Regions from separate parts of the Pectobacterium nicotianae genome, predicted to be linked through region 1. Evidence: riboswitches for the same ligand, from Rfam matches in the RefSeq annotation. Region 1 holds a riboswitch; each other region holds the start of a gene.
The links. A riboswitch is a leader RNA that binds a small molecule or an ion and turns the genes downstream of it on or off. The one in region 1 is predicted to bind thiamine pyrophosphate.
Positions count from the first base shown of each region.

Region 2: linked by a shared signal. The riboswitch ahead of thiM (hydroxyethylthiazole kinase) and the one ahead of thiC (phosphomethylpyrimidine synthase ThiC) in region 1 are both predicted to bind thiamine pyrophosphate.
Region 3: linked by a shared signal. The riboswitch ahead of thiB (thiamine ABC transporter substrate binding subunit) and the one ahead of thiC (phosphomethylpyrimidine synthase ThiC) in region 1 are both predicted to bind thiamine pyrophosphate.

Region 1 is NZ_CP096821.1:4,591,662-4,599,562, reverse strand. Features, by position in the region: gene MYB54_RS20470 (aminotransferase-like domain-containing protein) at 1-1,090, shown strand, start outside; gene thiH (2-iminoacetate synthase ThiH) at 1,370-2,491, opposite strand; gene MYB54_RS20460 (thiazole synthase) at 2,491-3,273, opposite strand; gene thiS (sulfur carrier protein ThiS) at 3,275-3,475, opposite strand; gene MYB54_RS20450 (HesA/MoeB/ThiF family protein) at 3,472-4,251, opposite strand; gene thiE (thiamine phosphate synthase) at 4,253-4,894, opposite strand; gene thiC (phosphomethylpyrimidine synthase ThiC) at 4,891-6,846, opposite strand; TPP riboswitch at 6,961-7,115, opposite strand; gene MYB54_RS20435 (Rsd/AlgQ family anti-sigma factor) at 7,238-7,699, opposite strand; gene nudC (NAD(+) diphosphatase) at 7,808-7,901, shown strand, end outside.
Region 2 is NZ_CP096821.1:1,387,262-1,395,162, forward strand. Features, by position in the region: gene MYB54_RS06190 (GGDEF domain-containing protein) at 1-403, opposite strand, end outside; gene ahr (NADPH-dependent aldehyde reductase Ahr) at 547-1,566, opposite strand; gene MYB54_RS06200 (DUF4062 domain-containing protein) at 1,886-2,893, opposite strand; gene MYB54_RS06205 (hypothetical protein) at 2,940-3,206, opposite strand; TPP riboswitch at 3,802-3,898, shown strand; gene thiM (hydroxyethylthiazole kinase) at 3,936-4,730, shown strand; gene thiD (bifunctional hydroxymethylpyrimidine kinase/phosphomethylpyrimidine kinase) at 4,727-5,530, shown strand; gene psiE (phosphate-starvation-inducible protein PsiE) at 5,753-6,160, shown strand; gene yegS (lipid kinase YegS) at 6,189-7,088, opposite strand; gene trhP (prephenate-dependent tRNA uridine(34) hydroxylase TrhP) at 7,540-7,901, opposite strand, start outside.
Region 3 is NZ_CP096821.1:671,356-679,256, forward strand. Features, by position in the region: gene MYB54_RS02970 (family 43 glycosylhydrolase) at 1-1,570, shown strand, start outside; gene thiQ (thiamine ABC transporter ATP-binding protein ThiQ) at 1,575-2,285, opposite strand; gene thiP (thiamine/thiamine pyrophosphate ABC transporter permease ThiP) at 2,272-3,879, opposite strand; gene thiB (thiamine ABC transporter substrate binding subunit) at 3,855-4,838, opposite strand; TPP riboswitch at 4,919-5,015, opposite strand; gene MYB54_RS02990 (LysR family transcriptional regulator) at 5,190-6,095, opposite strand; gene MYB54_RS02995 (aromatic alcohol reductase) at 6,379-7,308, shown strand; gene sgrR (HTH-type transcriptional regulator SgrR) at 7,358-7,901, opposite strand, start outside.

The DNA.
Region 1 (7,901 bases):
AAGCCAGCCGACCATCAAACCGCTGTGGAAAGAGATGGCTCGCCTCTGCCAATATCAGGATCCTCGGATCTTACAATATGACAGCGTATATGGCGTGCCTGCGCTGCGTGAACAGATTGCCCGTCTTACCGTCGACTGCGGCTGCCAGCTGACTCAAGATGATATTGTGGTCACGACCGGATGTCAGGAAGCTCTATTTGTTGCGGTCCGCGCCGTTTGTCAGCCCGGCGACATCGTGGCCGTTGAGTCACCCGCTTTTCCGGGCACGATGCAGATCCTTCGTGGGCTGGATATCAAAGCGATCGAGATCCCAACCGATTCAGTAACAGGGATCAGTCTCGAAGCGTTAAGACTGGCGCTGGATCAATGGCCGATCAAAGCCGTGCTTCTGGTGCCGAGCTGTAACAATCCGCTTGGCTTCATCATGCCTGATGCCCGCAAGAAATCGCTGGTGACGCTGGCGCAGCATTTTGACATCGCGATTATTGAAGATGATGCCTATGGCGAGCTGGCCTATGAATATCCGCGTCCCCGCGCGATAAAATCATTTGATGAAGACGGACGTGTACTGTTGTGCAGTTCGTTTTCAAAGAATCTGGCACCCGGTTTGCGCGTCGGCTGGATCGCCCCGGGGCGCTATCTGGAACGCGTGATCCATACAAAATACATCAGCACGGGATCGACGGTGGTACAGCCCCAGTTAGCCGTGGCAGAATTTATTCGTAGCGGACACTATCAGCCTCATCTACGCCGTATGCGTGCTCAGTACAAAGCTAATCTGGATACGTTTACCTGCTGGGTTCGTGAGTATTTTCCGTCCAATATTTGTGTGAGTCGCCCGCAAGGTGGCTTTTTGATGTGGATTGAGCTGCCTGAATATTTTGATTCGCTCAAACTCAGCCGTGAGGTCAGAAAAGCGGGCATACAGATAGCCGCGGGTTCGCTCTTTTCCGCCTCGGGAAAATACCGTAATTGTCTTCGGCTCAATTATGCCAACCGCTTCACGGAAGAGATGAGGGAAGGGCTGCGCATCGTGGGTAGTGAAATCGCGAAGATGATGCACACTTTTCCTGACCAGAACGTAACCTGATTATTGTTAAGGAAGGGCCGATACGGGTAAGGATAAGTCCCGTATCGGCGGGTTGATGTGCAGAGCCGATAAGTAGCAAACGGCTCTGGCCAGCAAGCTCCGTAATCATGCTCAGGCTTGCCAACGACGCTACTGTATTACTCAGCGAATGCCGTGACGATAGGCCGAATGTCATGTTGCGCGGCGTTATCCTGAGAATGTTGTCTTCCGTGTAATTCTCATTTCGGCTTGCGAGTCGCGTCCCAAATCAGGCGTATCGCTGTCTTATCTGTTCAGTAACTATCTGCCCAAATAACCGTCCCAGTCTTTCCACACGGGTTGGAGACCTGCACGTATGATGGCCTGTGCCACGTCTTCAGGGCGCCGCGAGTCATGCGGTGAAAACTGTTCCAGTTCCGGATGGTCGTCGGCGTAGCCACCCGGCTGGGTTTTGGAAAATGCGCTGACGTTGTTAATTGCGATAGGAATGGCATGATCGCGGAAGAAAGGCGACTCACGCGTGGATAGCGACAGCTCAATATCCGGCGACAGCAACCGGAATGCGCAAATCACCTGCATGAGCTGCGCTTCATCCATGAGCGACGCCGGTTCAATGCCGCCCGCACAGGGGCGCAGACGCGGGAACGAGATAGAATACCGGCTCTGCCAATAGCTCTGTTGTAAGTGCAGCAGGTGTTCCGCCACCATGTAGCAGTCGGTGCGCCAGCTATTGGACAGACCGATTAAGGCGCCCAGCCCGATCTTGTCGATCCCCGCACGACCCAGTCGATCCGGCGTGGCGAGTCGCCAGTGGAAATCCTGCTTTTGTCCTTTTAGATGGTGCAACTGGTAGGTCGCCGGATGATAGGTTTCCTGATAGACCATCACGCCATCCAGACCCAGTGCTTTTAATTCGGCGTACTCGTCCTGCGACAAGGGCTGAACTTCAATCATCAGCGAACTGAAGAGCGGTCGGATCAGCGGAAAGACGCGACGAAAATAATCCATGCCTACTTTACGCTGGTGCTCGCCGGTCACGAGCAACAGGTGTTCAAACCCCAGTTCCTTGATAGCGGCGCATTCACGCAGGATCTCTGCTTCATCCAGCGTTTTTCGCTTGATGTGGTTACTCATCGAAAAGCCGCAGTAGGTACAGTCGTTGGAGCACAGATTGGACAGGTACAGCGGGACATAGAAGCTTACCGTATTGCCGAAACGCTGGCGGGTAAGCTGTTGTGCCCGCTGAGCTAGCGGTTCCAGATAGGTACTGGCGGCAGGTGAAATGAGCGCCATAAAATCGTCACGCGTCAGGTGTGGGGCTGCAAGCGCTCGTTCAACATCGTGTGCGGTTTTACCGTTGATGCGCAGCGTCAGGTCATCCCAGTCGAGCTGTTCCCAGACGGTTTGGAAATCGACGTTCATCACTTTGTCCCTTCTGTTTGCCGATGAAGAAAACCGGTGAGCGGGCTGGTGGCGCTGGCGACAAACTGCTTACTTCCCAGCCCGGCCTGACGAGCAAGCCCTCCGGCATCGACTGCCAGCCGAAATGCGTGTGCCATTGCCACGGGATTGCGAGCAACGGCGATGGCCGTATTGACCAGAACGGCATCGGCTCCCATTTCCAGCGCATCAGCCGCATGGCTGGGCGCGCCAATACCCGCATCGACAATCACTGGAACGCGCGCCTGTTCGATGATGATGCGGAGAAAGTCACGCGTTTGCAGTCCCTGATTGGAGCCGATTGGTGCGCCCAGCGGCATCACCGCCGCGCAGCCGACTTCTTCCAACCGTTTGCACAATACCGGGTCGGCACCGCAGTAGGGCAGTACCGTGAATCCCTCTTTTACCAGTTGTTCGGCGGCTTTTAGGGTTTCGATAGGGTCGGGCAGCAGGTATTTCACATCGGGATGAATTTCCAGTTTCAGCCAGCGAGTGCCCAGCGCTTCACGTGCCAGTCGGGCCGCAAAAATGGCTTCATCGGCCGTTTTGGCACCTGACGTATTCGGCAGCAGCTTAATGCCGAGCTGGCGTAACGGGGCGAGAATGGCGTCGTTGCCGCCGTTCAGGTCAACGCGTTTCATCGCCATGGTGACCAGCTGCGAGCCAGAAGCCTCAAGTGCCGCTAGCATCAGCTCTGGTGTGGCGAATTTCCCGGTGCCGGTCAGCAGCCGTGAAGTGAATGTCGTATCGGCAATGTGCAGCATGTCATCCTCCCGCGATGGCCTGAAAAAGCAAAATATCATCACCGTCCTGCACCTGATACTGCGACCAGGTGGCGTGCGGGATAATGGTCTGATTGATAGCCAGCGCTGTGCCGGGCTGGAGCCGATTGATCTGGCTCAGCAGCGTTTCAACCGTGATGGCCTCCGAAAATTCAAAGGGCTCATCATTCAGCGTGATTTTCATGCCGCGCCCCCGCATACCGGACAATGGGGCGCGCGAGTTAGTTGAAGCGTGTTCCAACTCTGCTGTTTGCCATTGAACATTCTCAGCTTGCCGTCCAACGCGGATGGCATACCAGCCAGCAGTTTGATCGCTTCCAGCGCCTGAAGTGTGCCAATTACGCCGACCACCGGACCCAGCACGCCTGCGGTACGGCAGTTGCGCTGCGGTTCGGTTGTATCGGGATACAGGCAGGCGTAGCAGCCAGCGTGATAAGGCGGCGTGAAGACGGCGAGCTGGCCACTGAAGCCGACGGCGCTCCCGCTGATGAGCGGCTTGCCTGCGCTAACACAGGCGGCGTTAACCGCATGGCGAGTGGTCATGTTATCGCTGCAATCCAGCACCAGATCGACGCGGCTGACGGCATGGTGTAACGCGCCGCCGCTGAGCCTCTCGGTAATCGCAATCGCTTCTGAGTTCGGGTTTAACGCCTGTAGCTGACGCTGGGCCAGTACGGCTTTGGGCCTGTCAGTGTCGCTGGTGCGATACAGAATCTGGCGTTGCAGGTTGCTGATATGCAGTGCGTCATCGTCGGCAAGCAGCAGCGTGCCGATCCCTGCGGCAGCCAGATAGAGCGACGCGGGAGCACCCAGCCCACCCAGCCCCACCAGCAGAACGCGGGCGGCTTTGAGCTTCTCCTGACCGTCTGGGCCAATATCTTCCAGCATCAACTGACGGCTGTAGCGCATGAACTCGCTATCGCTCAGCCCGGCAGACGTTGGATGAGGATTCGTTACCATGTCATGCCTCCCTTCCTTCAATCATCCTGAGTAGCGTCGCGGTTGCTTGCCGCCAGTCTGGAGCCTGCGTAATGGCGCTGACGACGGCAATACTGCCTACGCCCGTTTTCAACACCGAAGGCACTTTGTCGATGCTGATGCCGCCAATCGCAACGGTAGGAAATCGACCTTGCAGATCGGTGATGTGGCGCGTCAGTTCGGCCAGCCCCTGCGGCGCTGATGGCATGTCTTTGGTTTGGGTTGGGAAAATATGCCCCAGCGCGATGTAGGACGGGCTGATTGCCACCGCACGCGCCAGCTCACGATCGTCGTGCGTGGAGACGCCTAAGCGCAGGCCAGCTTGTTTAATCGCGGCCAGATCGGCGGTGTCCAGATCTTCCTGACCCAGATGTACGCCGTATGCCTGATGTTTGACGGCCAATCTCCAGTAGTCATTGATGAAAAGCTGTGCCTGATAGCGGCGACCCAAAGCGATCGCTTGGATCACCTCGGCTTCGGCTTGTTCATCTGACCGATCTTTGATCCTCAACTGGATCGTTTTCACCCCGACGCCGAGTAGTCGCTCGATCCATTCCACGCTATCGACGACGGGATAAAGCCCCAGCCGCTGCGGCGTTGGGGCAAAGGGCGTCGAATCCGTCATTTGCTTTCCTCGGTTTGCAGGCTGGTGGCGCTGTGATAAAGCTCGCTGCCGCGCGAGCGGAATTCCTGCGACATCTGTGCCATACCAACTTCAATCGGTTTGGCTTCCGCTTCCTGTTTCGCGGCGTAGTCGCGCACTTCCTGTGAGATTTTCATCGAGCAGAATTTAGGACCGCACATAGAGCAGAAGTGGGCGACTTTACCGGATTCCTGCGGCAAGGTTTCATCGTGGTAGGCGCGGGCTGTTTGGGGATCGAGCGCCAGATTGAACTGGTCTTCCCAGCGGAATTCGAAGCGCGCTTTTGACATGGCGTTATCACGGATCTGCGCGCCGGGATGGCCTTTCGCCAAATCGGCGGCGTGGGCGGCGATCTTGTAGGTAATCAGCCCCTGTTTGACGTCTTCTTTGTTCGGTAAGCCAAGATGTTCCTTCGGCGTCACGTAGCAGAGCATCGCGCAGCCGAACCAGCCGATCATGGCTGCACCGATGCCGGAGGTGAAATGATCGTAGCCCGGTGCGATATCGGTAGTTAGCGGGCCGAGCGTATAGAACGGCGCTTCGTGGCAGTGCTCCAGCTCTTCGGTCATGTTGCGGCGGATCATCTGCATCGGAACGTGCCCAGGGCCTTCGATCATCACCTGCACGTCGTATTCCCAGGCGATTTTGGTCAGCTCGCCCAGCGTATGCAGCTCGGCAAACTGGGCTTCGTCGTTGGCGTCCTGGATGGAACCGGGGCGTAAGCCGTCACCCAGCGACAGCGCGACGTCATAAGCGGCGCAGATTTCACAGATTTCACGGAAGTGTTCGTACAGGAAGCTCTCTTTGTGATGCGACAGGCACCACTTCGCCATAATGGAACCGCCGCGTGAGACGATGCCGGTCAGGCGTTTGGCCGTCATCGGCACGTAGCGTAACAACACGCCAGCGTGGATGGTGAAATAGTCCACCCCTTGCTCGGCCTGTTCCAGCAGCGTATCGCGGAACATTTCCCAGTTTAGGTTTTCCGCCACGCCGTTCACTTTTTCCAGCGCCTGATAGATCGGTACGGTTCCGATGGGGACGGGGCTGTTGCGCAGAATCCACTCGCGGGTTTCATGAATATAGCGGCCGGTTGAGAGATCCATCACCGTATCCGCGCCCCAACGGGTAGACCAGACCAGCTTTTCCACCTCTTCTTCGATGGAGGATGTCACGGCGGAGTTACCAATATTGGCGTTAACCTTCACCAGAAAATTGCGTCCGATAATCATCGGCTCTGATTCCGGGTGGTTGATGTTGGAAGGGATAATGGCGCGACCGGCGGCCACTTCCTGGCGGACAAATTCCGGCGTGATGTTCTCCGGCAGTAGGGCACCGAAACTTTGCCCCGGATGCTGCTGGCGCAGCACCTCACCGCGAATGCGCTCGCGTCCCATATTTTCGCGAATGGCGATAAATTCCATTTCGGGGGTAATGATCCCCTGTCGGGCATAGTGGAGCTGGGTAACGCGTTTGCCTGCTTTGGCACGCAGCGGCCGTGGCAAATGTTCAAAGCGCAGATGATCCAGACCGGCATCCGCCAGACGCTGCTGGGTGAAATCAGAGCTGACGCCAGATAGCGCTTCAGTGTCGTGGCGTTCTGCAATCCAGCCGGCGCGCAGCTTCGCTAGCCCAACGCGGACATCGGGTTGCGCAGCGGGATCGCCATAAGGCCCTGACGTATCGTAAACCGGGATTGGTTCATTGGGCTCGTATTGAGGGTTGTCTTTACTGCCGCCGAGTAACGTCGGGCTAAGCTGAATTTCTCGCATTGGCACGTGGATGTCGTCGCGCGAACCTGCAAGGTAAATGCGTTTGGAATTGGGAAATGCGGTTCCCTGTAAGGTTTCAATAAACTGCTGGGCGGCGGCACGCTGTTCACGGCGACCCGATTTTGACGACACTGTTTTTATAGACAAAGGTTCTGTAGACATAGCAAGTTCCTGTAAGACGTAAAGGGAAGATTGCTTGTCTGGAGCCGGAGGGAGTAATAATGATATTGAACGTCAGAGCAGGTATGTGGGAATACGCAGCCTTGGGCTCAATAGAGGTGCATTACTCTTGTTCCCTTCGCAGGTATTAACCCGATCAGGTTCCGCGGATCCCGAATTAACGGTCTCAGCCTGTGCGCTCATAAGTTTCGTCATAACGATTGATTTCGTAAAACAAAACACGAGCACGCTAGGCACTCCGACAAGATATGCCCGTCTCTTAAACGGGCCAATAAAACCCCTACACTGTATGTCGGCAAAACGCGGATGTCAAAGCGTGCCGCTTTTGCTTTTACAATGTGTGATGATGTCCTGAAATAACGTCAAATGACGACTATTTGTCGTAAACCTGCTGAATCATTCTGTCTTCTAACGTAAAACGTTCCTCCAGCGCTTCGCCGACGTGGGAAAGTGCCTGCTGGAATTCGAGGCAGTTATCATGGTCGATGGCTGCCGCCAGATGGCTATCGTAAAACGTCATAATTTGCTGCGTGTTATTTTGCAGGGCGAGGTCGAGCTGGGTGGAAAGCGCTAATACTTGTTCGCTGTGCGTCGCTGCTTCATGCAGCATTTTTTCGTATAAATGAAAGTGGCCGGTAGAAAGATAGTCCACCAGATTTTGGCAAAAATTATCCAATGCCTCTTCATCCAGAAGAGAAAGCGTTTCCTTATTCGGCTTGATGCCAACCAAATGATAGTAAGCCACCAGAAGCTGCTTACGCGCTTGTAGCCATTGGTCGATTAACGCATTATTGCCACCAACGTATTCAGTTAGACTTTGTAGCTGGTTTAGCATTGTTGACTCCGTGAACGGTAAGAAATAACTGAAATCCCAGTTATAAAACTTATGTAATCACTCTGAATGTAAAATGCCAGTGAAGTGGCAGTGGAGCAATAAAAAGATATGGAACAGACGCTAAAAGGTGACGAAACCGGCTGGTGGGTGGTTAGCGACGCGGTACAAATCTGGCTCCCTCAGGGAGAATTGCCGCGCGGAA
Region 2 (7,901 bases), 1.7 Mb from region 1:
ATATCAGGTTGTAGACACCAAACCCGACGCCAAACATACCAATAATTCTCAGCAGATCCTCAACATAATATCCAACCAGCTTGGGCTGATAGATAAATTCATCCATCAAGTCAAACGTGGCTGAGCATATCCAGACGTGTAGCCCGAGGCGAATGGATAAGGCTGAGGTATGGTTAAGTGAGATTTTACTGGTGCAGGACAAGATGAACAAAAGAAAAACCAGTGCAATCGAGTCGGTATAAGAACCCGGATTATTATGCAGTTGCTCCTGAAAGTCGCGGTGTTTGAAGAATACGAGGTTGAATATAATGACCAACGTAGACAACAACAGGGCGAGCCTGACAGACGAGGAGGCTTTTTTATTTCTATCAATAAAGTCGTGGTCATACTCTTTAAAAGGCATTGCGGATCTCCTCTTGCATCACCTTTCAATCCTACCATGAAACTCATTTAATACATTCAGCATCGTGGTATCGAGCGGTGTAACCCAGAGAATGACGTGATGTGCAAAAAGTAGACGCCCGATCGCTCAGGCGTCTTTACCGATTAAAAATCAGCTTTCAGTACAACACGGTAGCGAGCTTTGCCGTCACGTACGTGCTGGATGGCATCGTTGATTTTCGACATTGGGAACAGTTCCGTCTGTGGCTTCACGTTGGCGCGCGCGGCGAGCTTCATCAGAGAACGCAGCTCATGCGGTGAACCGGTAGAAGAGCCGGAAACGCTGCGGTCACCCGCAATAAGCGTGAAGGCTGGAACGCTGAACGGCTTCATTACCGCGCCGACGGTATGGAATTTCCCGTTATAGGCGAGCGCGTTGAAGTAGGGCTGCCATTCCAGATCGACGCTCACGGTGTTGATAATGAGATCGAACTGGCCTGCCAGTGCGGTCAGCGCCTGCGGATCGCGGCTGTTGACGACTTTATCGGCACCCATCGCCCGCACTTCCTGCTCTTTAGCCGGGTTTGAGCTGAACGCTGTGACTTCACAGCCCATCGCGTGCAGAAGTTTAATCGCGATGTGTCCCAGGCCGCCGATACCGATCACGCCGACGCGGCTGGTTGCAGTGATATGGTGCATTAACAGCGGTTTGAACACGGTGATGCCGCCGCACAGCAACGGGCCTGCAGATTCGATATCAATGGAATCGGGAAGCGGGATAGCCCACTGCCAGTTCGCGCGAATCTTATTGGCAAAACCGCCTTTATTCAGAATTGTCGGCACGCTGCCTTGCTGGCAGTTGGTTTGGCTACCGCTGATACAGGCATCGCAGTGCCCACAGCTGCGTGCCGTCCAGCCAATACCGACGCGCTGACCCACCTTCAATCCTTTGCTTTTCGCCGCGTCACCCAGTGCGTGCACGCGACCAATCACTTCATGCCCGGCAACCAGCGGATAGCTCGACATGCCCCATTCGTTATCGATCATCGAGAGATCGGAGTGGCATACGCCGCAGTAATCAACCGTGACTTCTACGTCTTCCGCCTGCAGTTCACCCGCATCAAACTCATACAACTCCAGCGCTGCGCCTGCTTCCGGTGCGGCATAACTCTTTATCATCGTCATCACAATCTCCTCAGTATGGGTTTGATTAACCAGTCTAAAGGGTTATGGCGTTTTTCTCTATGTCACAACGTGCCTGTGGTTTTTCATTTTGTGTCATGTGGGGTAGCAGCCTGACGGTTGGCTGAAGTGGATCAGGGATCACTATCCGCTATCTGCATACGTTTCCGTTATCCACGATTTGCTATGTAATTGATGGCCTGGGGTGGAAATAAATGGTGTTTACTTACCTGAGGGGGAAAATATTGTAAATATCCATTTTAGGTACAAGATTTCCCCCAGATCTTTGAGACGAAATGAAGATAGTTTATTCTGTTGTAATTTAACTTTGCTTTTTTATCGTTCTGGTTTTGAGCATCTCAATTTGTCCGGGTTCTGTTAATGACCAGAATGTATTCATACTACCATCAGTCGTAGCTAAAGATTCGATTTTAATTAAACCGTATGCACGCAATTGCACACCTATAGTCTTAAGATCCTGCGAGGAGACTTTAGCGGATGTCCCTCCTTTGTCAGCAACTCTTTTCGCTGTTTCGGCAATAACGGACGAGACATTTGATTCAGAATAATACCGAGTGAGGTATGGTGATATTGTATGAAATATGTCCTTCCATTTCATGCCTACAGACCAAATTTTAATCCCGCCAGTTGTGTATGGCCCTCTAGGAAAAGTAGATTGGCAATCAAAATCGAAAACATCATCGAAATCCGCTAGATTTAAGTCAAGAGTTTGTTTGTGGGTAGAAGTTGCTTTTACTAGTTCGCTTTTTAACCGTTCGTTTTCTTTTTGTAAATCTACTATTACACGTAAATCATTTTCAGAAGACGTTAAATTAGCCCTCACCCATCCGATTGCCGGATAAGTTTTCATCGTTTTACTCATGCTCAAGGCAACCAATCCAGGCAAATCTTTTGCTGTTGCCCAAGTTTTACGAAGACGGTTAGAGGATGCCTTTTCTATGAACGCACTGAGCTTTTCTCTGAGTTCAGAATCTTTTTCAGATTTGGCTAAAGGGAGGCTTTCCGGATTCTCATGCACTAAAACAACAACACGTAAGCCCTTAGAAACAGCATAATCGAATTCTTTTTCTGTGTAGCTAAGCCCATCTTCGGCTACAGAACCGTAACGTCCACCAATAATTAGCAGGTAATAATCGCAATCATCTATGACTTTTTTTATGAATTCCCATTGCCCTTCATCAATTGCTGGGAATAACTCCATTCCTGCAGGGATGCAATCCATTTCCATTAGCGTCTGTATAACGTGTTTCCGTTCTTCTTCCAAATCCGTAAAAGTTGAACTTACGAAGACCTGATAGCGTTTATCCATTTCTTTCCCTTAAAAGATGAAGGGGCATTAAGCCCCTTCATTTAACTTAACCAGCGTGGCTATAGGAATCACGCATACCATCGCGATAACCTTCAGCAAATGCTGCCTGAGGGCTTTTATGGCGCACAGTGCCCGCTTGGCTATCAGGTAAAACATGCAAATTTACCCAGGCTTGTTCCGTTCGAGATAAACCTGATTGGTAGCCTTGATCGTAGGCGCAGCCACAACATTTATGCCGCCCCTCACCGCCTTGGTCATCTGGCAGGTTAATGAAAGTCGTATTGTATCGATGAGACTTATTACAGATTGTCATGTGTAGCTCCTTATGAGCACTAATTGGTATTTACATGACCATCCAAGCTCGGCACAATCAAACTGTAGAAATGAAAGTGAGGCTAACAAACGTTATGAGTCTGCAAACTCATGGTGGTCATGCTTCATAAGCCGGATTCACAATTTGTGAATCCGGTTTTTTTATGCCTGTCATTAATTAGTTATCTATATGTAGTGTATTAATTTCAGTAAGGCACTACATGCTGGGTATTTTAGTTGAGATTCTTTTGAGTGCAAGGCTTGATTTTGAGGTTAAATTTAGATTGCGAAAGGTTAAGAAACGCGCAACCCTTGTCTGGCAAGGCTTACGACAATGTCAATAATTCACAAAAAAATAAAAATTTGATCGAATGAAGATTTCTTTGACGAAAGGATATAACTTGCTGATTCTTCAGAGTACCTGTGGTGGTATCAGCCAGGTACTGTTTGGAAACCAGAACCTTGTTTAGTCCACTGCTTGTGGATAAGGTCAATATCCGTTGGACACTAGCAGGATTGGATGTCCATTTACAATACCTCCCACTGGCATTATCCTGATCAACGATTAATAAAAAATTAATCGCAACATTTTGATTTTAAATGACTCGGGGTGCCCTTCTTTGTGAAGGCTGAGAAATACCCGTACCACCTGATCTGGATAATGCCAGCGTAGGGAAGTCACGGTATGCCCCACCGGTTGCCGCCTTCTTCCACGCCGGTTGGGAGACTTATGAACACGCGACCCACCGACTTTTCTGCCGCTCAGGCAGCAACATCACTGACCCAATTCCGTTCTGCCGCGCCGCTGGTGCACTGTCTGACCAACGATGTGGTGCAATCTTTTACTGCTAATGTGCTGCTGGCGCTGAATGCGTCGCCTGCGATGGTGGTCGATCCTGAAGAAGCCGCGCAGTTCAGCACAGTAGCGGATGCGCTGCTGATTAACGTCGGAACACTGGAACGTACGCGTGCTGAGGCGATGCGGGCGGCGGTAAACAGCGCCCACCAAGCGAATACACCGTGGGTGCTTGACCCGGTTGCGGTAGGCGGTTTGACCTTTCGTACTGAATTCTGTCGTGAATTGCTAGCAGGGAAACCCGCGGCGATTCGCGGTAATGCGTCTGAAATCATGGCGCTGGCGGGGTTATCCGCACAGGGGCGGGGCGTGGATAGCGCCGATGATTCTCTGGCGGCGCTCCCTGCTGCACGCGAGCTGGCTCTGCAAGTGGGGACCATTGTTGCGGTGACCGGCGTGGTGGATTATGTCACGGACGGTGAGCGAGACATCGCGGTATCCGGCGGCGATAGCATGATGACGCGCGTGGTCGGTACGGGCTGTGCGCTATCGGCGGTCGTCGCGGGCTTCTGTGCTCTGGAGGGTGACCGATTATCCCATGTGGCGGCAGCGTGCTATGTCATGGCGTTAGCGGGTCAGCAGGCGGCCTCGGTAGCGCAAGGAACGGGCAGTTTTATCCCCCATTTCCTCGATAGACTCTATACCCTGCGCGCGGAGGATCTGGCATGAAGCGTATCAATGCGTTGACGATTGCGGGTACCGATCCGAGCGGCGGTGCGGGTATTCAGGCGGATTTAAAAGCGTTTTCAGCCTTGGGCGCTTACGGCACCTCGGTCATTACCGCGCTGGTGGCGCAAAATACGCGCGGCGTGCAGTCCGTCTACCGGATTGAACCGGATTTTGTCGCAGCACAGCTGGATTCCGTGCTGAGCGATGTGCGTATCGACAGCGCCAAGATTGGGATGCTGGCGCAGACCGATATTGTTGAAACCGTTGCCGAGCGCCTGTGTCGTTACGCTGTGCCTTTTGTGGTGCTGGACACCGTGATGCTGGCGAAAAGTGGCGATCCGCTACTCGCGCCGGAGGCGGTGGAGTCGATCCGTCGTGATTTACTGCCGCTGGTGTCCCTGATTACGCCCAATCTACCGGAAGCCGCCGCGCTGCTGAATACGTCACCCGCCGCTAACGAACGGGAAATGCGTGAACAGGGGAAAGCGCTGCTGGCGATGGGCTGCCAGGCTGTACTGATGAAAGGCGGCCACCTCAGCGAAGCGGAGAGCCCGGACTGGCTGTTCAGTCGACAGGCTGAACCGCAGCGCTTTAGCTCTCCGCGTGTGAATACACGCCATACACACGGCACTGGCTGCACGCTGTCCGCCGCGCTGTCGGCGCTGCGACCACGTCACGATAGCTGGGCGGAAACGGTCAAGGCAGCGAAGGACTATTTACAGCAGGCACTACAGCAGGCCGACACGCTGGAGGTTGGGCACGGTATCGGCCCCGTTCATCACTTCCACCGTTGGTGGTAAATATGATATGCCCTCAATCCTTCGCGCTGCCGCCTTCCTGCCGTTTGGCGTATGGCGTATGGCGTATGGCGGGTATAAGTAAATTGACTTGTACTTTGCGTGACACATTTGCCAGTAATTTCAAAGTAAATTAAGCGTATTCGGCGTAGACAGTGCACGGTCGTCCGGTTACTTTGCTGTGAAATCTTGGCGTTAATGTGAAATAGGGTGTGGGGATAACATATGGCAGGTTCTGCTCGCAGTGCGATGGCTGCCAAGGCGCTTCAGACGATACTCAATATCGGCCTGCTGGTGCTGGCGATCATTTTGGTGATTTTTTTAGTCAAGGAAACGTTCCATCTGGCGAAAGTGCTGTTGATCTCCAACGAGAAAGATTCCTCCTATCAGCTGATAGAAGGCATTGTGATCTATTTCCTGTATTTTGAGTTTATTGCGCTGATCGTGAAGTATTTCCAGTCCGGCTATCACTTCCCGCTGCGCTACTTTATCTACATCGGCATCACGGCCATCATTCGCCTGATTATTGTCGATCACAAAAGCCCGTCGGATACGCTGGTCTATTCCGCGGCGATCCTGCTGCTGGTGGTGACGCTGTACCTGGCAAACAGTAATCGCCTGAAGCGGGAATAGTAGAAACAGGAATAGTCGAAACGCGCCGCTATTCCAGCAGCGAGCATTGCGGTGGCAGCCGACAGTGAATCGCTGCGGGAAGCACCTCGATATGGAAGCGTTTGGCGCTGAGCGGCTCGCCGTCCAGATTAAACGTCATATCGTCCGGGGCGGTGATCTCCAGCCACGGCAGGGTAGCGGAAATCATGTTCTGGTTTTCACTGCCGGTGAACCAGGCCTGCAGCATATTCGGCAGCAGCTCGGTTGCCGACAGCACGCTTAGTTCCAGTAGCCCATCGTTGATCAGCGCCTCTGGGCAAAGCTGCTGTCCGCCGCCAGCCTGACGGCCATTCCCCACCGCGATAACCAGCGTATCGCCTGACCAGTGAAAATCTGGCCCGCGAATCTCACAGCGTTCGGCTTGCAGCATGTCCATGCGAAAGAGCGCATGTAGCACGTAAGACGCACTCCCCAACGCGGCCTTCATTTTGGCTGGTGTCTCGGTAGTAATGCGCGTGGCGAAACCGCCCGTCGCCATATTGATGAAATAGTGTTCGTCGTTCACTTTGGCGACATCAATGGCGGTAGCGCGGCCTTTGATCGCCAGCGTTAGCGCGTTGTGCATCTCCATCGGAATCTGACAGCTGGTGGCAAAATCGTTGGCGGTGCCCAGCGGCACAATTCCCAGACACGGACGCACCGCTTCCGGCTGCACCGCTAATGCGGCGGCGACTTCATTGACGGTACCGTCACCACCGGCGGCGATCACGTTATCCGCGTTGAGCTGAATCGCCTCTTCTACATAGCGTTTGGCATCGCCGTATTCCCAGGTTACGCGGACATGCAGCGTATAGCCGTCCTTGCGTCGCTCATCAATGGCTTCGCGAAGTTCTTCATTACCCGCACTTTTTCCATTCAAAATCAGCAGTGTGATTGGATTTTTTTCCATGTCTTATTTCTCTGGCTGCGATGTTGTTAATACAGAAACGTTGCAGTTAATCATAGACACTAAATTGGTAGGCAGATATCAGAAGAGTCGGTGAATATACCCGTCATACTTCAAGTTGCATGTGCGTTGGGAAAATGCGTGGGCGGAAGAAAAAGAAAAGCCAGCTCAAGGGAGATTGAGCTGGCCAAGGAGGTGGTTCCTAGTAGTATCACTACGCTTATTTTTCGTTCTATGTTTTCTCAGCGACGCAATACTAACCACAAGACCGGCTAATTGATGTGATCTGTTTCTAATATTCGTAAAAAACCCTGAGCTTTGTAACGATACCTTCGGGCAACTGACGCCGTTATTCGCGGCAGGGAAAAGTGATAATAGGGGGGCATATCATAAGGAAAGAAGGGCTTACGAAGAGGATAGCCGGATGGTTGGGACATCCGGCTATATTACCGGTTTATTCCACGTTAGGATTGCGTGTGGTGGTGCCCGGCAGATTGCGCAGCAGTAGCGCATAATCCAGCGAGACATCATCCGGCACGGGCAGATAGACGATATGGCCGTTACCCGGTGCGACATCGGTCGGCTGCCCTTTGGCATTCTGCATAGTGTCGATGGTGAATTGAATATTGCCGTTCGGCGTCATCATCTCCACGCTGTCGCCGCAGGAAAATTTGTTCTTCACATTGACTTCTGCCAGCCCATCGCGGCGTACGCCGGTGAATTCACCGACAAACTGCTGACGATCGGAAATGGAATAGCCGTAGTCGTAGTTCTGGTAATCTTCATGCACGTGGCGACGCAGGAAGCCTTCGGTAT
Region 3 (7,901 bases), 1.0 Mb from region 1:
GGCAATGGGTATCGGCACGGCGATGGCCTGTCAGGCTGGCCCTGCTAACGAATGGAAACGGGGTATTGAACAACAGCGTCAGGCTGATTTGGGCAATGGCTGTTATCTCAATCCGATTATTGCGGGCGATCATCCTGATCCCACGATTATCAAAGACGGGGATGACTATTACATGACGTTCTCGTCATTTGACGACATCCCCGGGCTGCTGATTTGGCATTCACGCGATTTAGTGAACTGGGAACCACTTGGCCCCGCGATCACGACGCCTGTCGATGCGATCTGGGCACCGGATTTGGTGAAACACAACGGCAAATATTATATCTACTTCACCACAAACCGGATTATCGACGCCAAAGGGACGAAAAAGAAGACGCTGTATGTGATTACCGCCGATGATATCCACGGTCCGTGGACGCCGCCGAAAGATACTGGCTTGAAAAATCCGGCCAGCGATCCCGGCCACGTTGTGGGAGAGGATGGCAAGCGTTACATCTTTATGTCTGGTGGCAACCGCGTGCAATTAACGGACGACGGGCTGTCGACGGTCGGCGACATGGAGGTGGTCTATCAGGGATGGCAGTACCCGGAAGAGTGGGATGTGGAAAGCTTCTCGCAGGAAGGGCCTAAGATGCTGCGCCACGGCGACTACTTCTACATGGTGCTGGCGGAAGGCGGAACGGCTGGGCCACCAACCGGGCACATGGTGATTGCCGCGCGATCTAAATCGATCAACGGACCGTGGGAAAACTCGCCGCATAACCCGATTATCCGCACGCAGGATCGTTCAGAGAAGTGGTGGTCACGCGGTCATGCGACGCTGATCGACGGGCCGGATAAAAATTGGTACATGGTGTATCACGGTTATGAAAATGGCTTTATGACGCTGGGGCGGCAGGCGATGCTGGAGCCAATTGTCTGGGGCGATGACGGCTGGTTTACGTCTGCCGGATTCGATACCGGCAAACCGATTCGCAAGCCGACAGGGGGCGAAGCGGTGCCTCACGGCATCGGCTGGTCTGATAGCTTTACCGACGAGAAATTTCCGGCTCGCTGGCATTTCTACCGCGCCAATGCGGAAGAGCTAAAGCGGGTTACGCTTAGCGACGGCGAGCTGCACCTGAAGGCAAAAGGCACGTCGCCGAAAGATAGCGCGCCACTGACGATGATCCCCGGCGATCAGGCTTACCAGATTGAAGTGACAGCGAACTTTGCTCCCGGTGCACAGGCTGGTTTACTGCTGTTCTACAATGCGAAGCTATATGTCGGGTTGTCGTTTAATCAGGATGGCATCGTCATGCATCGCTACGGGCTGGAAAGGGCGGAGAAGAAATTACCGCATATTACGGGCAATGAGGTACAGATTCGGATGAAAAACGATCGCCATATCGTGACGTTCTACACCCGAACCTCGGATCAGGAACCGTGGAAGAAATACCCGGTGCAGATGGAAGTGTCCGGCTACCATCACAACGTCGCGTATGATTTCCTCAGTCTGCGGCCTGCCCTGTATGCTTCAGGCGAAGGCGAGGTGACGTTCAGCAACCTGCGCTATCAGGCGTTGCCTTAACTTCTCAATCCGAAGACGGACGTGAAATTCCCAGGATGGCGGCTGCTTCAGCGCTGCCATCTTGTAGCGCCTGAGTCGGCCCGTCATAATAAATCTGTCCATCCACGATCAGCACCGTACGCTTCGCGATCCGCATGGCATCATCCAGATTGTGAGACACCATCAACAGCGTGAATTCACGCTCCTGACACACGCCTTCAACCAGATCGAGCATTTCCTGACGCAAGGCGGGATCGAGTGCCGAGAACGGTTCATCCAGCAGCAGAATGGGCTGGTGACGCACCAGACAGCGTGCCAATGCCGCGCGCTGGCGCTGCCCGCCGGACACCTGCGACGGCAGACGATCCAGAAGATCTGCCAGACCGACCCGATCGGCGATCTGCCGTAACGTTTCACGCTGTGTGGCACTCAGTCGCAGTCCGGGATGTAGCCCCAGCGCGATGTTCTGTCCGATCGTCAAATGAGGAAACAGGTTATTTTCCTGAAACAGAATCGACACCGGTCGTTTAGCTGGAGGTGTCTCGCGGTGAGATTCGCCGTTAAGTCGTAATTCCCCGCTGTCTGCCATCAGGAAACCGGCAACCAGATTCAGCAGCGTACTTTTCCCTGCGCCGCTGGGGCCGAGGATGGCGATGCGCTCGCCCGGTTTGACGTGAAAATCAAAACGCATGGGCAAGTGCTGATAAAAGTAGGTCAATTTCTCAAGCGCGATCATGACGGCCTGCCAGTTTCTCAATCAGAGTAAATAACATAAAGCACAGCAGCATTAAGAGCAGCGCCGTGACTGCGCCGTCGGCGCTGCGATAGGAACCAATTTGCTGGTACAGGTAGAACGGCAGCGTGCGGAACTGCTCATTGCCGAACAGCGCGATAACGCCGAAATCCCCGATCGACAGCACGCAGGCAAAGGCTAACGCCTGCGCCAGAGGCTGTTTCAGCGCGGCGAGTTCGATCAGCTTCAATCGCTGCCAGCCGCGAATATCCAGCGACGTGCAGAGTCGATTGTAGCGCTCGGCAACGTCTAGCATGGGGTTTTCCAGCACTTTGATCGCGTAGGGAATCGCCATCAGCGCGTTGGTGAACACCACCAGTGCGTAAGGGGATTGCGGTAACCCGATGCTGTTATTCAGCAGTAGGAAAAAGCCGGTTGCCAGCACAATACCGGGCATGGCGAGGATGAGCATACCGCTCAGGTTCATCAACTGCCCGTAGAGTGGCTTCTGGCGTAGCTTGAGCTCGCGGCTGCTCCAGAGCAGCATCATGGTCAGTACCAGACACAGGAGCCCTGCGCCTAAGGCGATGCGCAGTGAGGTAAACAGCGTTTGCCAGAGCACAGGCTGTTGCAGCACGGTAACCAGAGATCGGTTCACGCCATCCACTACCACGGCCAGCAAAGGAGGGACGACCAGCAGCAACAGTGCACCAATCAGCAGGCCATCGGTGAGGCGGCTTAAAGCGCTATCTTGCGGGTTGCGCCAGGCAAGCTGCTGTGTGCTGCCGACGGGCAGAATGCGCCCCAACCGCTGGCTCAGCAGTACCAAACCAAGACAGCAAACCATCTGAATTAACGCCAGCAGCGCCGCGCGCCCCGGATCGTAATCAAAGCTTAATGCCTGATAGATCGCCAGCTCGATCGTGGTTGCCTGCGGGCCGCCGCCCAGCGACAGCACGGTGGCAAAGCTGGCGAAGCAGAGCATAAAAATCAGCGCGCCAGTGGGTAAAATCTGCCGGCGCAGGGCGGGCCATTCCAGCAGCCGGAAATGCTGCCAGCTGTTCATGCCCAGATTCGCGGCCAACTGACGTTGCTCGGTAGCGATGCCTTCTAACGACTGCAACAGCAATCGGGTTGCCAGCGGCAGATTAAAGAAGACGTGCGCCAGCAGGATGCCCTGCAACCCATAGGGTGAAAATGTATATTTCAGGTCAAACCAGCCCAGCGCAGAGGCCAGCCAGCCTTGGCGACCGTAAACGCTGAGCAGGCCAAAAACGGCGACCAGCACGGGCAGCACCAGCGTCATCGCGCACAGGCGCAGCAGCCAGCGATGGCCGGGAAAGCGTCGCCGGTACAGCGCTCTGGCGAGAAACATGGCCGGAACGGTAGAGAACAGCGCGGAGAGAAAGGCCTGCCAGAAGGTAAACCGAATGACATGCCAGAGATAGCTGTCATGCCATAGCGTGCGCCACTGGCTTTCGGGTGCCTGTAGCCACAGGGCGCCGAAAGCCAGTGCGGCAACGGAAATTAACAGCGTGGTGGCCAGTAGCCCTGGCCACAGACGTCCGCCGATCAGTGGCTGACGGCGCGTTGCCATGCCTGAATCCACTGGGTCCTTTGGTCAGCGACTTCCTGCGCGCTGAACTGCATGGCTTTTTCCGGCACCGCGAGCGTCGCGAAGCCTGCTGGCAGATCGGTTTTAACCGCCGGATACATCCAGTTTGTAGTAGGGATCGCCTGCTGGAACGTTGGGCTCAGGATGAACTGCATAAAGCGTTTTGCCAGCTCGGGATTTTTGCTGGAAGCCAACTGCCCGGCGACTTCAATTTGCAGATAGTGTCCTTCGCTGAAGGTCGCTGCCGCGTAGTTGTCTTTCTTCTCTTCAATGATGTGATAGGCCGGCGACGTGGTGTAACTCAGCACCAGATCCGCTTCCCCTTTCAGGAACAGACCGTAGGCTTCGCTCCAACCTTTGGTGACGGTAACGGTTTTTTTCGCCAGTTTCTGCCAGGCTTGCGGCGCATCATCGCCATACACTTTCTGCATCCACAGCAGCAGCCCCAGTCCCGGCGTGCTGGTGCGTGGATCCTGATAGATCACTTTCCACGGTTCGTTGCTATCCACCAGCTCATGCAGGCTTTTCGGCGGGTTCTTCAGCGTGTTTTTGTTATACACAAACGCGAAATAGCCGTAGTCATAAGGCACGAATGTCTTATTGTTCCAGCCGCCCGGCACCGTGACGGCGCGGGTGTCCAGGTTGTGTGGCGCAAACAGGCCGGTTTGTTCCGCTGCCTGCAGCAGGTTGTTGTCCAGCCCCAGAATGATATCCGCTTTGCTGTTCTTGCCTTCCATACGCAGACGGTTCAGCAGCGAGGCACCATCTTCCAGCGCGACGAAGTTCAGCTCGCACTCGCACTCTTTTTCAAATGCGGTCTTGATGACAGGGCCTGGACCCCACTCGGAAGCGAATGAATCGTAGGTATATACGGTAAGCGCAGGCTTGGCGAACGCCGACGCTGAGAGCAGTAGCAGGCAAGACAGGCTGGTTTTCAGCACGGTGGCTGAACGCGGTAATAATTGATTTAACACTTTGCACTCCTGAGAATCATAGGGTGGCAAAGGACTTTGAGGCAGCAATGAGCAGCACTCTCAAATCCCTTCGCCGGTATTAACCGGATCAGGTTCGACGGGTATCTTCTCAGCGAAAAATTTTCCGCACCCCGTTGAGAACGGCACATTGTAAAGGGTTAAGTCGGGCAGCGAAAGGCTCTCAGCGTTCCGGCGGCGCGAACCAGGCAGATTTAAAATCAAACCAGCCCTCTATGCTCGCTCAGATACTGCGGCGTGACAGCCGTACGCTCACAATTTCGCTTAACGTGACGGCTTTTGTGTCTTATTTGTGGTCATTCACCATTGTGCTGATTCTTGTTCGATTAGCGCTGTACACCAGTCGATAAAGGCGCGAATCGCGGGCGAGAGGTGGCGGCTTTGTGGGTAGAGAATGAAAATAGGTTCAAGCGGGGCACTGATATCAGGAAGTAGCCTGACAAGATGTCCATCAGCAAGTTGCTGGTGCACCATATAGCTGGCAATGCGTATTAGCCCCAAGCCGGCTACACCTGCGGCAACATAGGCATCCGTGTCATTGACGCTGATCTGTGCTGCTATTGGCATCGCTACGGTGTGCGCTCCATCGTGAAAATCCCAGCGAGTTGAACGACCTGTTCGGCTGTGGGTATATCCTACTGCGGCGTGCTTGTTGAGCGACTCTAACGTTGTCGGGTGTCCATGCTGTTCAAGATAGCGTGGAGATGCGCAAATATACCAATGGAACGCACCGAGACGTCGTGCGACCAGTCGAGATAACGGCGGTTCTCCGGTTCTGATGACACAATCGATACCATTCTGAACGATATCTACAGTGGCATCACCCAAGTGGAAATCCAACTTTATTCCCGGATAGCGCTCACAGAAACCGGACAGTGCTGGAATAAGAAAGTTTTTGACCAGAGAAGGTGTCGCTCCGATTCTGATCGTTCCATGCAGTTCTTCCTTTTGCTGTGCCGCTACGCTTTCAGCGGCGTGCACATCACGCAAGATCGCTTTGCAACTGTCGTAATAGCGCAAGCCAACATCCGTAATACTGAGCGCTCGTGTTGTTCGGTTGAGTAATCGAGCCCCCAGATGTGATTCGAGTTCTTTAATGCTGCGGGTTACGGTGGAGGGTAAAACATGCATTGTTTCCGCCGCTTTTTTGAAACTACCCGCATCGACCACACGCATGAATATTTCCATGGCCTGAAACCGATCCATACGATGTCTCCTCATTTTGCTATGAAACGTTGATAAGACGCATAGACGACGTACCTATCGTGCCAGCAGCTATATCACTTAATTGTTTGATTTTTTCAAATTATAAAGTGATGTGGCTGAATCTTATCATGCGCGCATTCTTGTATAACATAGCTCCCGAACTCTGGATTTCCTGACAGTGACAAGTATGGAAAGGCCAGAGGCATGTTAGCACGCTGAATGCATAGGGGAAGCACACGACCTCTATGATAGTGATAATTTGAAATTCTGAAGGAGTTAAGTAATGAATGACAGCGGATCAGCGTTGAAAGATATTCTTGTGCTTGGTGCAGGGCAGCTCGGTATGGCGGTATTGCGTGCTCTCGCGCCGCGTGCGCGCGCTCTGCCATTGTCGGTCACGGCACTGGTCTCACCGGGCACCATTAACGATCCGTCGGAGCAGAATAGGGCAACACTGGCCGAACTCCGTGCCCTGGGGGTTGATGTGATGGGGTTCGATCTAGCCTCTGATGAACATACCCTTAAGGGGCTTTTCGGGAATTATAAGACGGTAGTGAACTGTTCGGGATTCGTAGCAGGGCCTGGCACTCAGATGAAAATAACCAGAGCGGTGTTGGCTGCCAACGTCGCGCGCTATTTCCCCTGGCAGTTTGGCGTTGACTATGACGTAGTTGGTCGCAACAGCGGGCATCCGGTTTTTGATGAGCAGTACGACGTGAGGCAGCTGCTGCGCAGCCAGCAACGTACCGAATGGGTGATTGTCTCGACGGGCATGTTCACGAGTTTCCTGTTTGAGCCAACCTTCGATGTGGTGGATCTGGAACGTGGAACCCTTCATGGCTTGGGAAGTTGGGATACCAAAGTGACCGTGACGATCCCCGAAGACATTGGCTGGCTCACGACGGAAATCTTGCTGGCTGAGCCACGCCTGGTTAATGAGGTGGTCTACGTGGCAGGCGACACGATTTCATACGGGCAGCTTGCTGATGTCGTTGAACATGTCACGGGAAGGACGTTTGAGAAGACCGTATGGACGCTGGACAAATTGCGCGCGGACCTGAAAGCTGCTCCAGATGACGTCATGACGCGCTACCGGGCAGCGTTCGCTCTGGGTGAAGGGATGTGGTGGGACAAATCCGGTACGTTTAATCAACGTAACGGTTATGAGACGGTCGACGTCGAGCATTTCTTACGGATGCAACTGCAAAAATAGGCAGAAGGGTGCGGTGCAATTCTCTTTGCCCCGCACTTTTCAGATACCGTCAGCGTTCCGGCGGCGCGAACCAGGCAGATTTAAAATCAAACCAGCCCAGCATATTCATCCTGACGCCGCGCATACTGCGCTGCCCCTGAAGCTGTAGCCAGTGATGCAGAAGAGGGTGCAGTTGGCCGCTGGCGATCAGCTTTTCACACCACTCTGCCATCGGCAGCGTGTGGTTACGCCACTGCTGCGCGTCCGCGTGCAGATCGTCATTCAGACAGTGCTGTGCCAGCGGGAGTTCGTAGAGCATCGCGAACAGGGAGAATTCGATCGGCAGGTAACAATTCAGGCTACCAAACCAGATATCGCTGTCGGCATTGCCCTGATACCAGTCTTCGTAGCTGACCGTCTGAATATGTAATGTGACGCCGTGTTGTGCCAGCAGTGTGTGCATTATCTCGCTTAATATCCGATATTCAGGGTGTGCCTGATAGAACGTGAGCGTGACGTCCGTTAGCCCTTTCGGCATGGATTGCGGTACATCGGGATGATGATGGTGCCAGCGCGGCAGCAAACTGTAGGCGGGAGACCAGTCACGCTGGTTG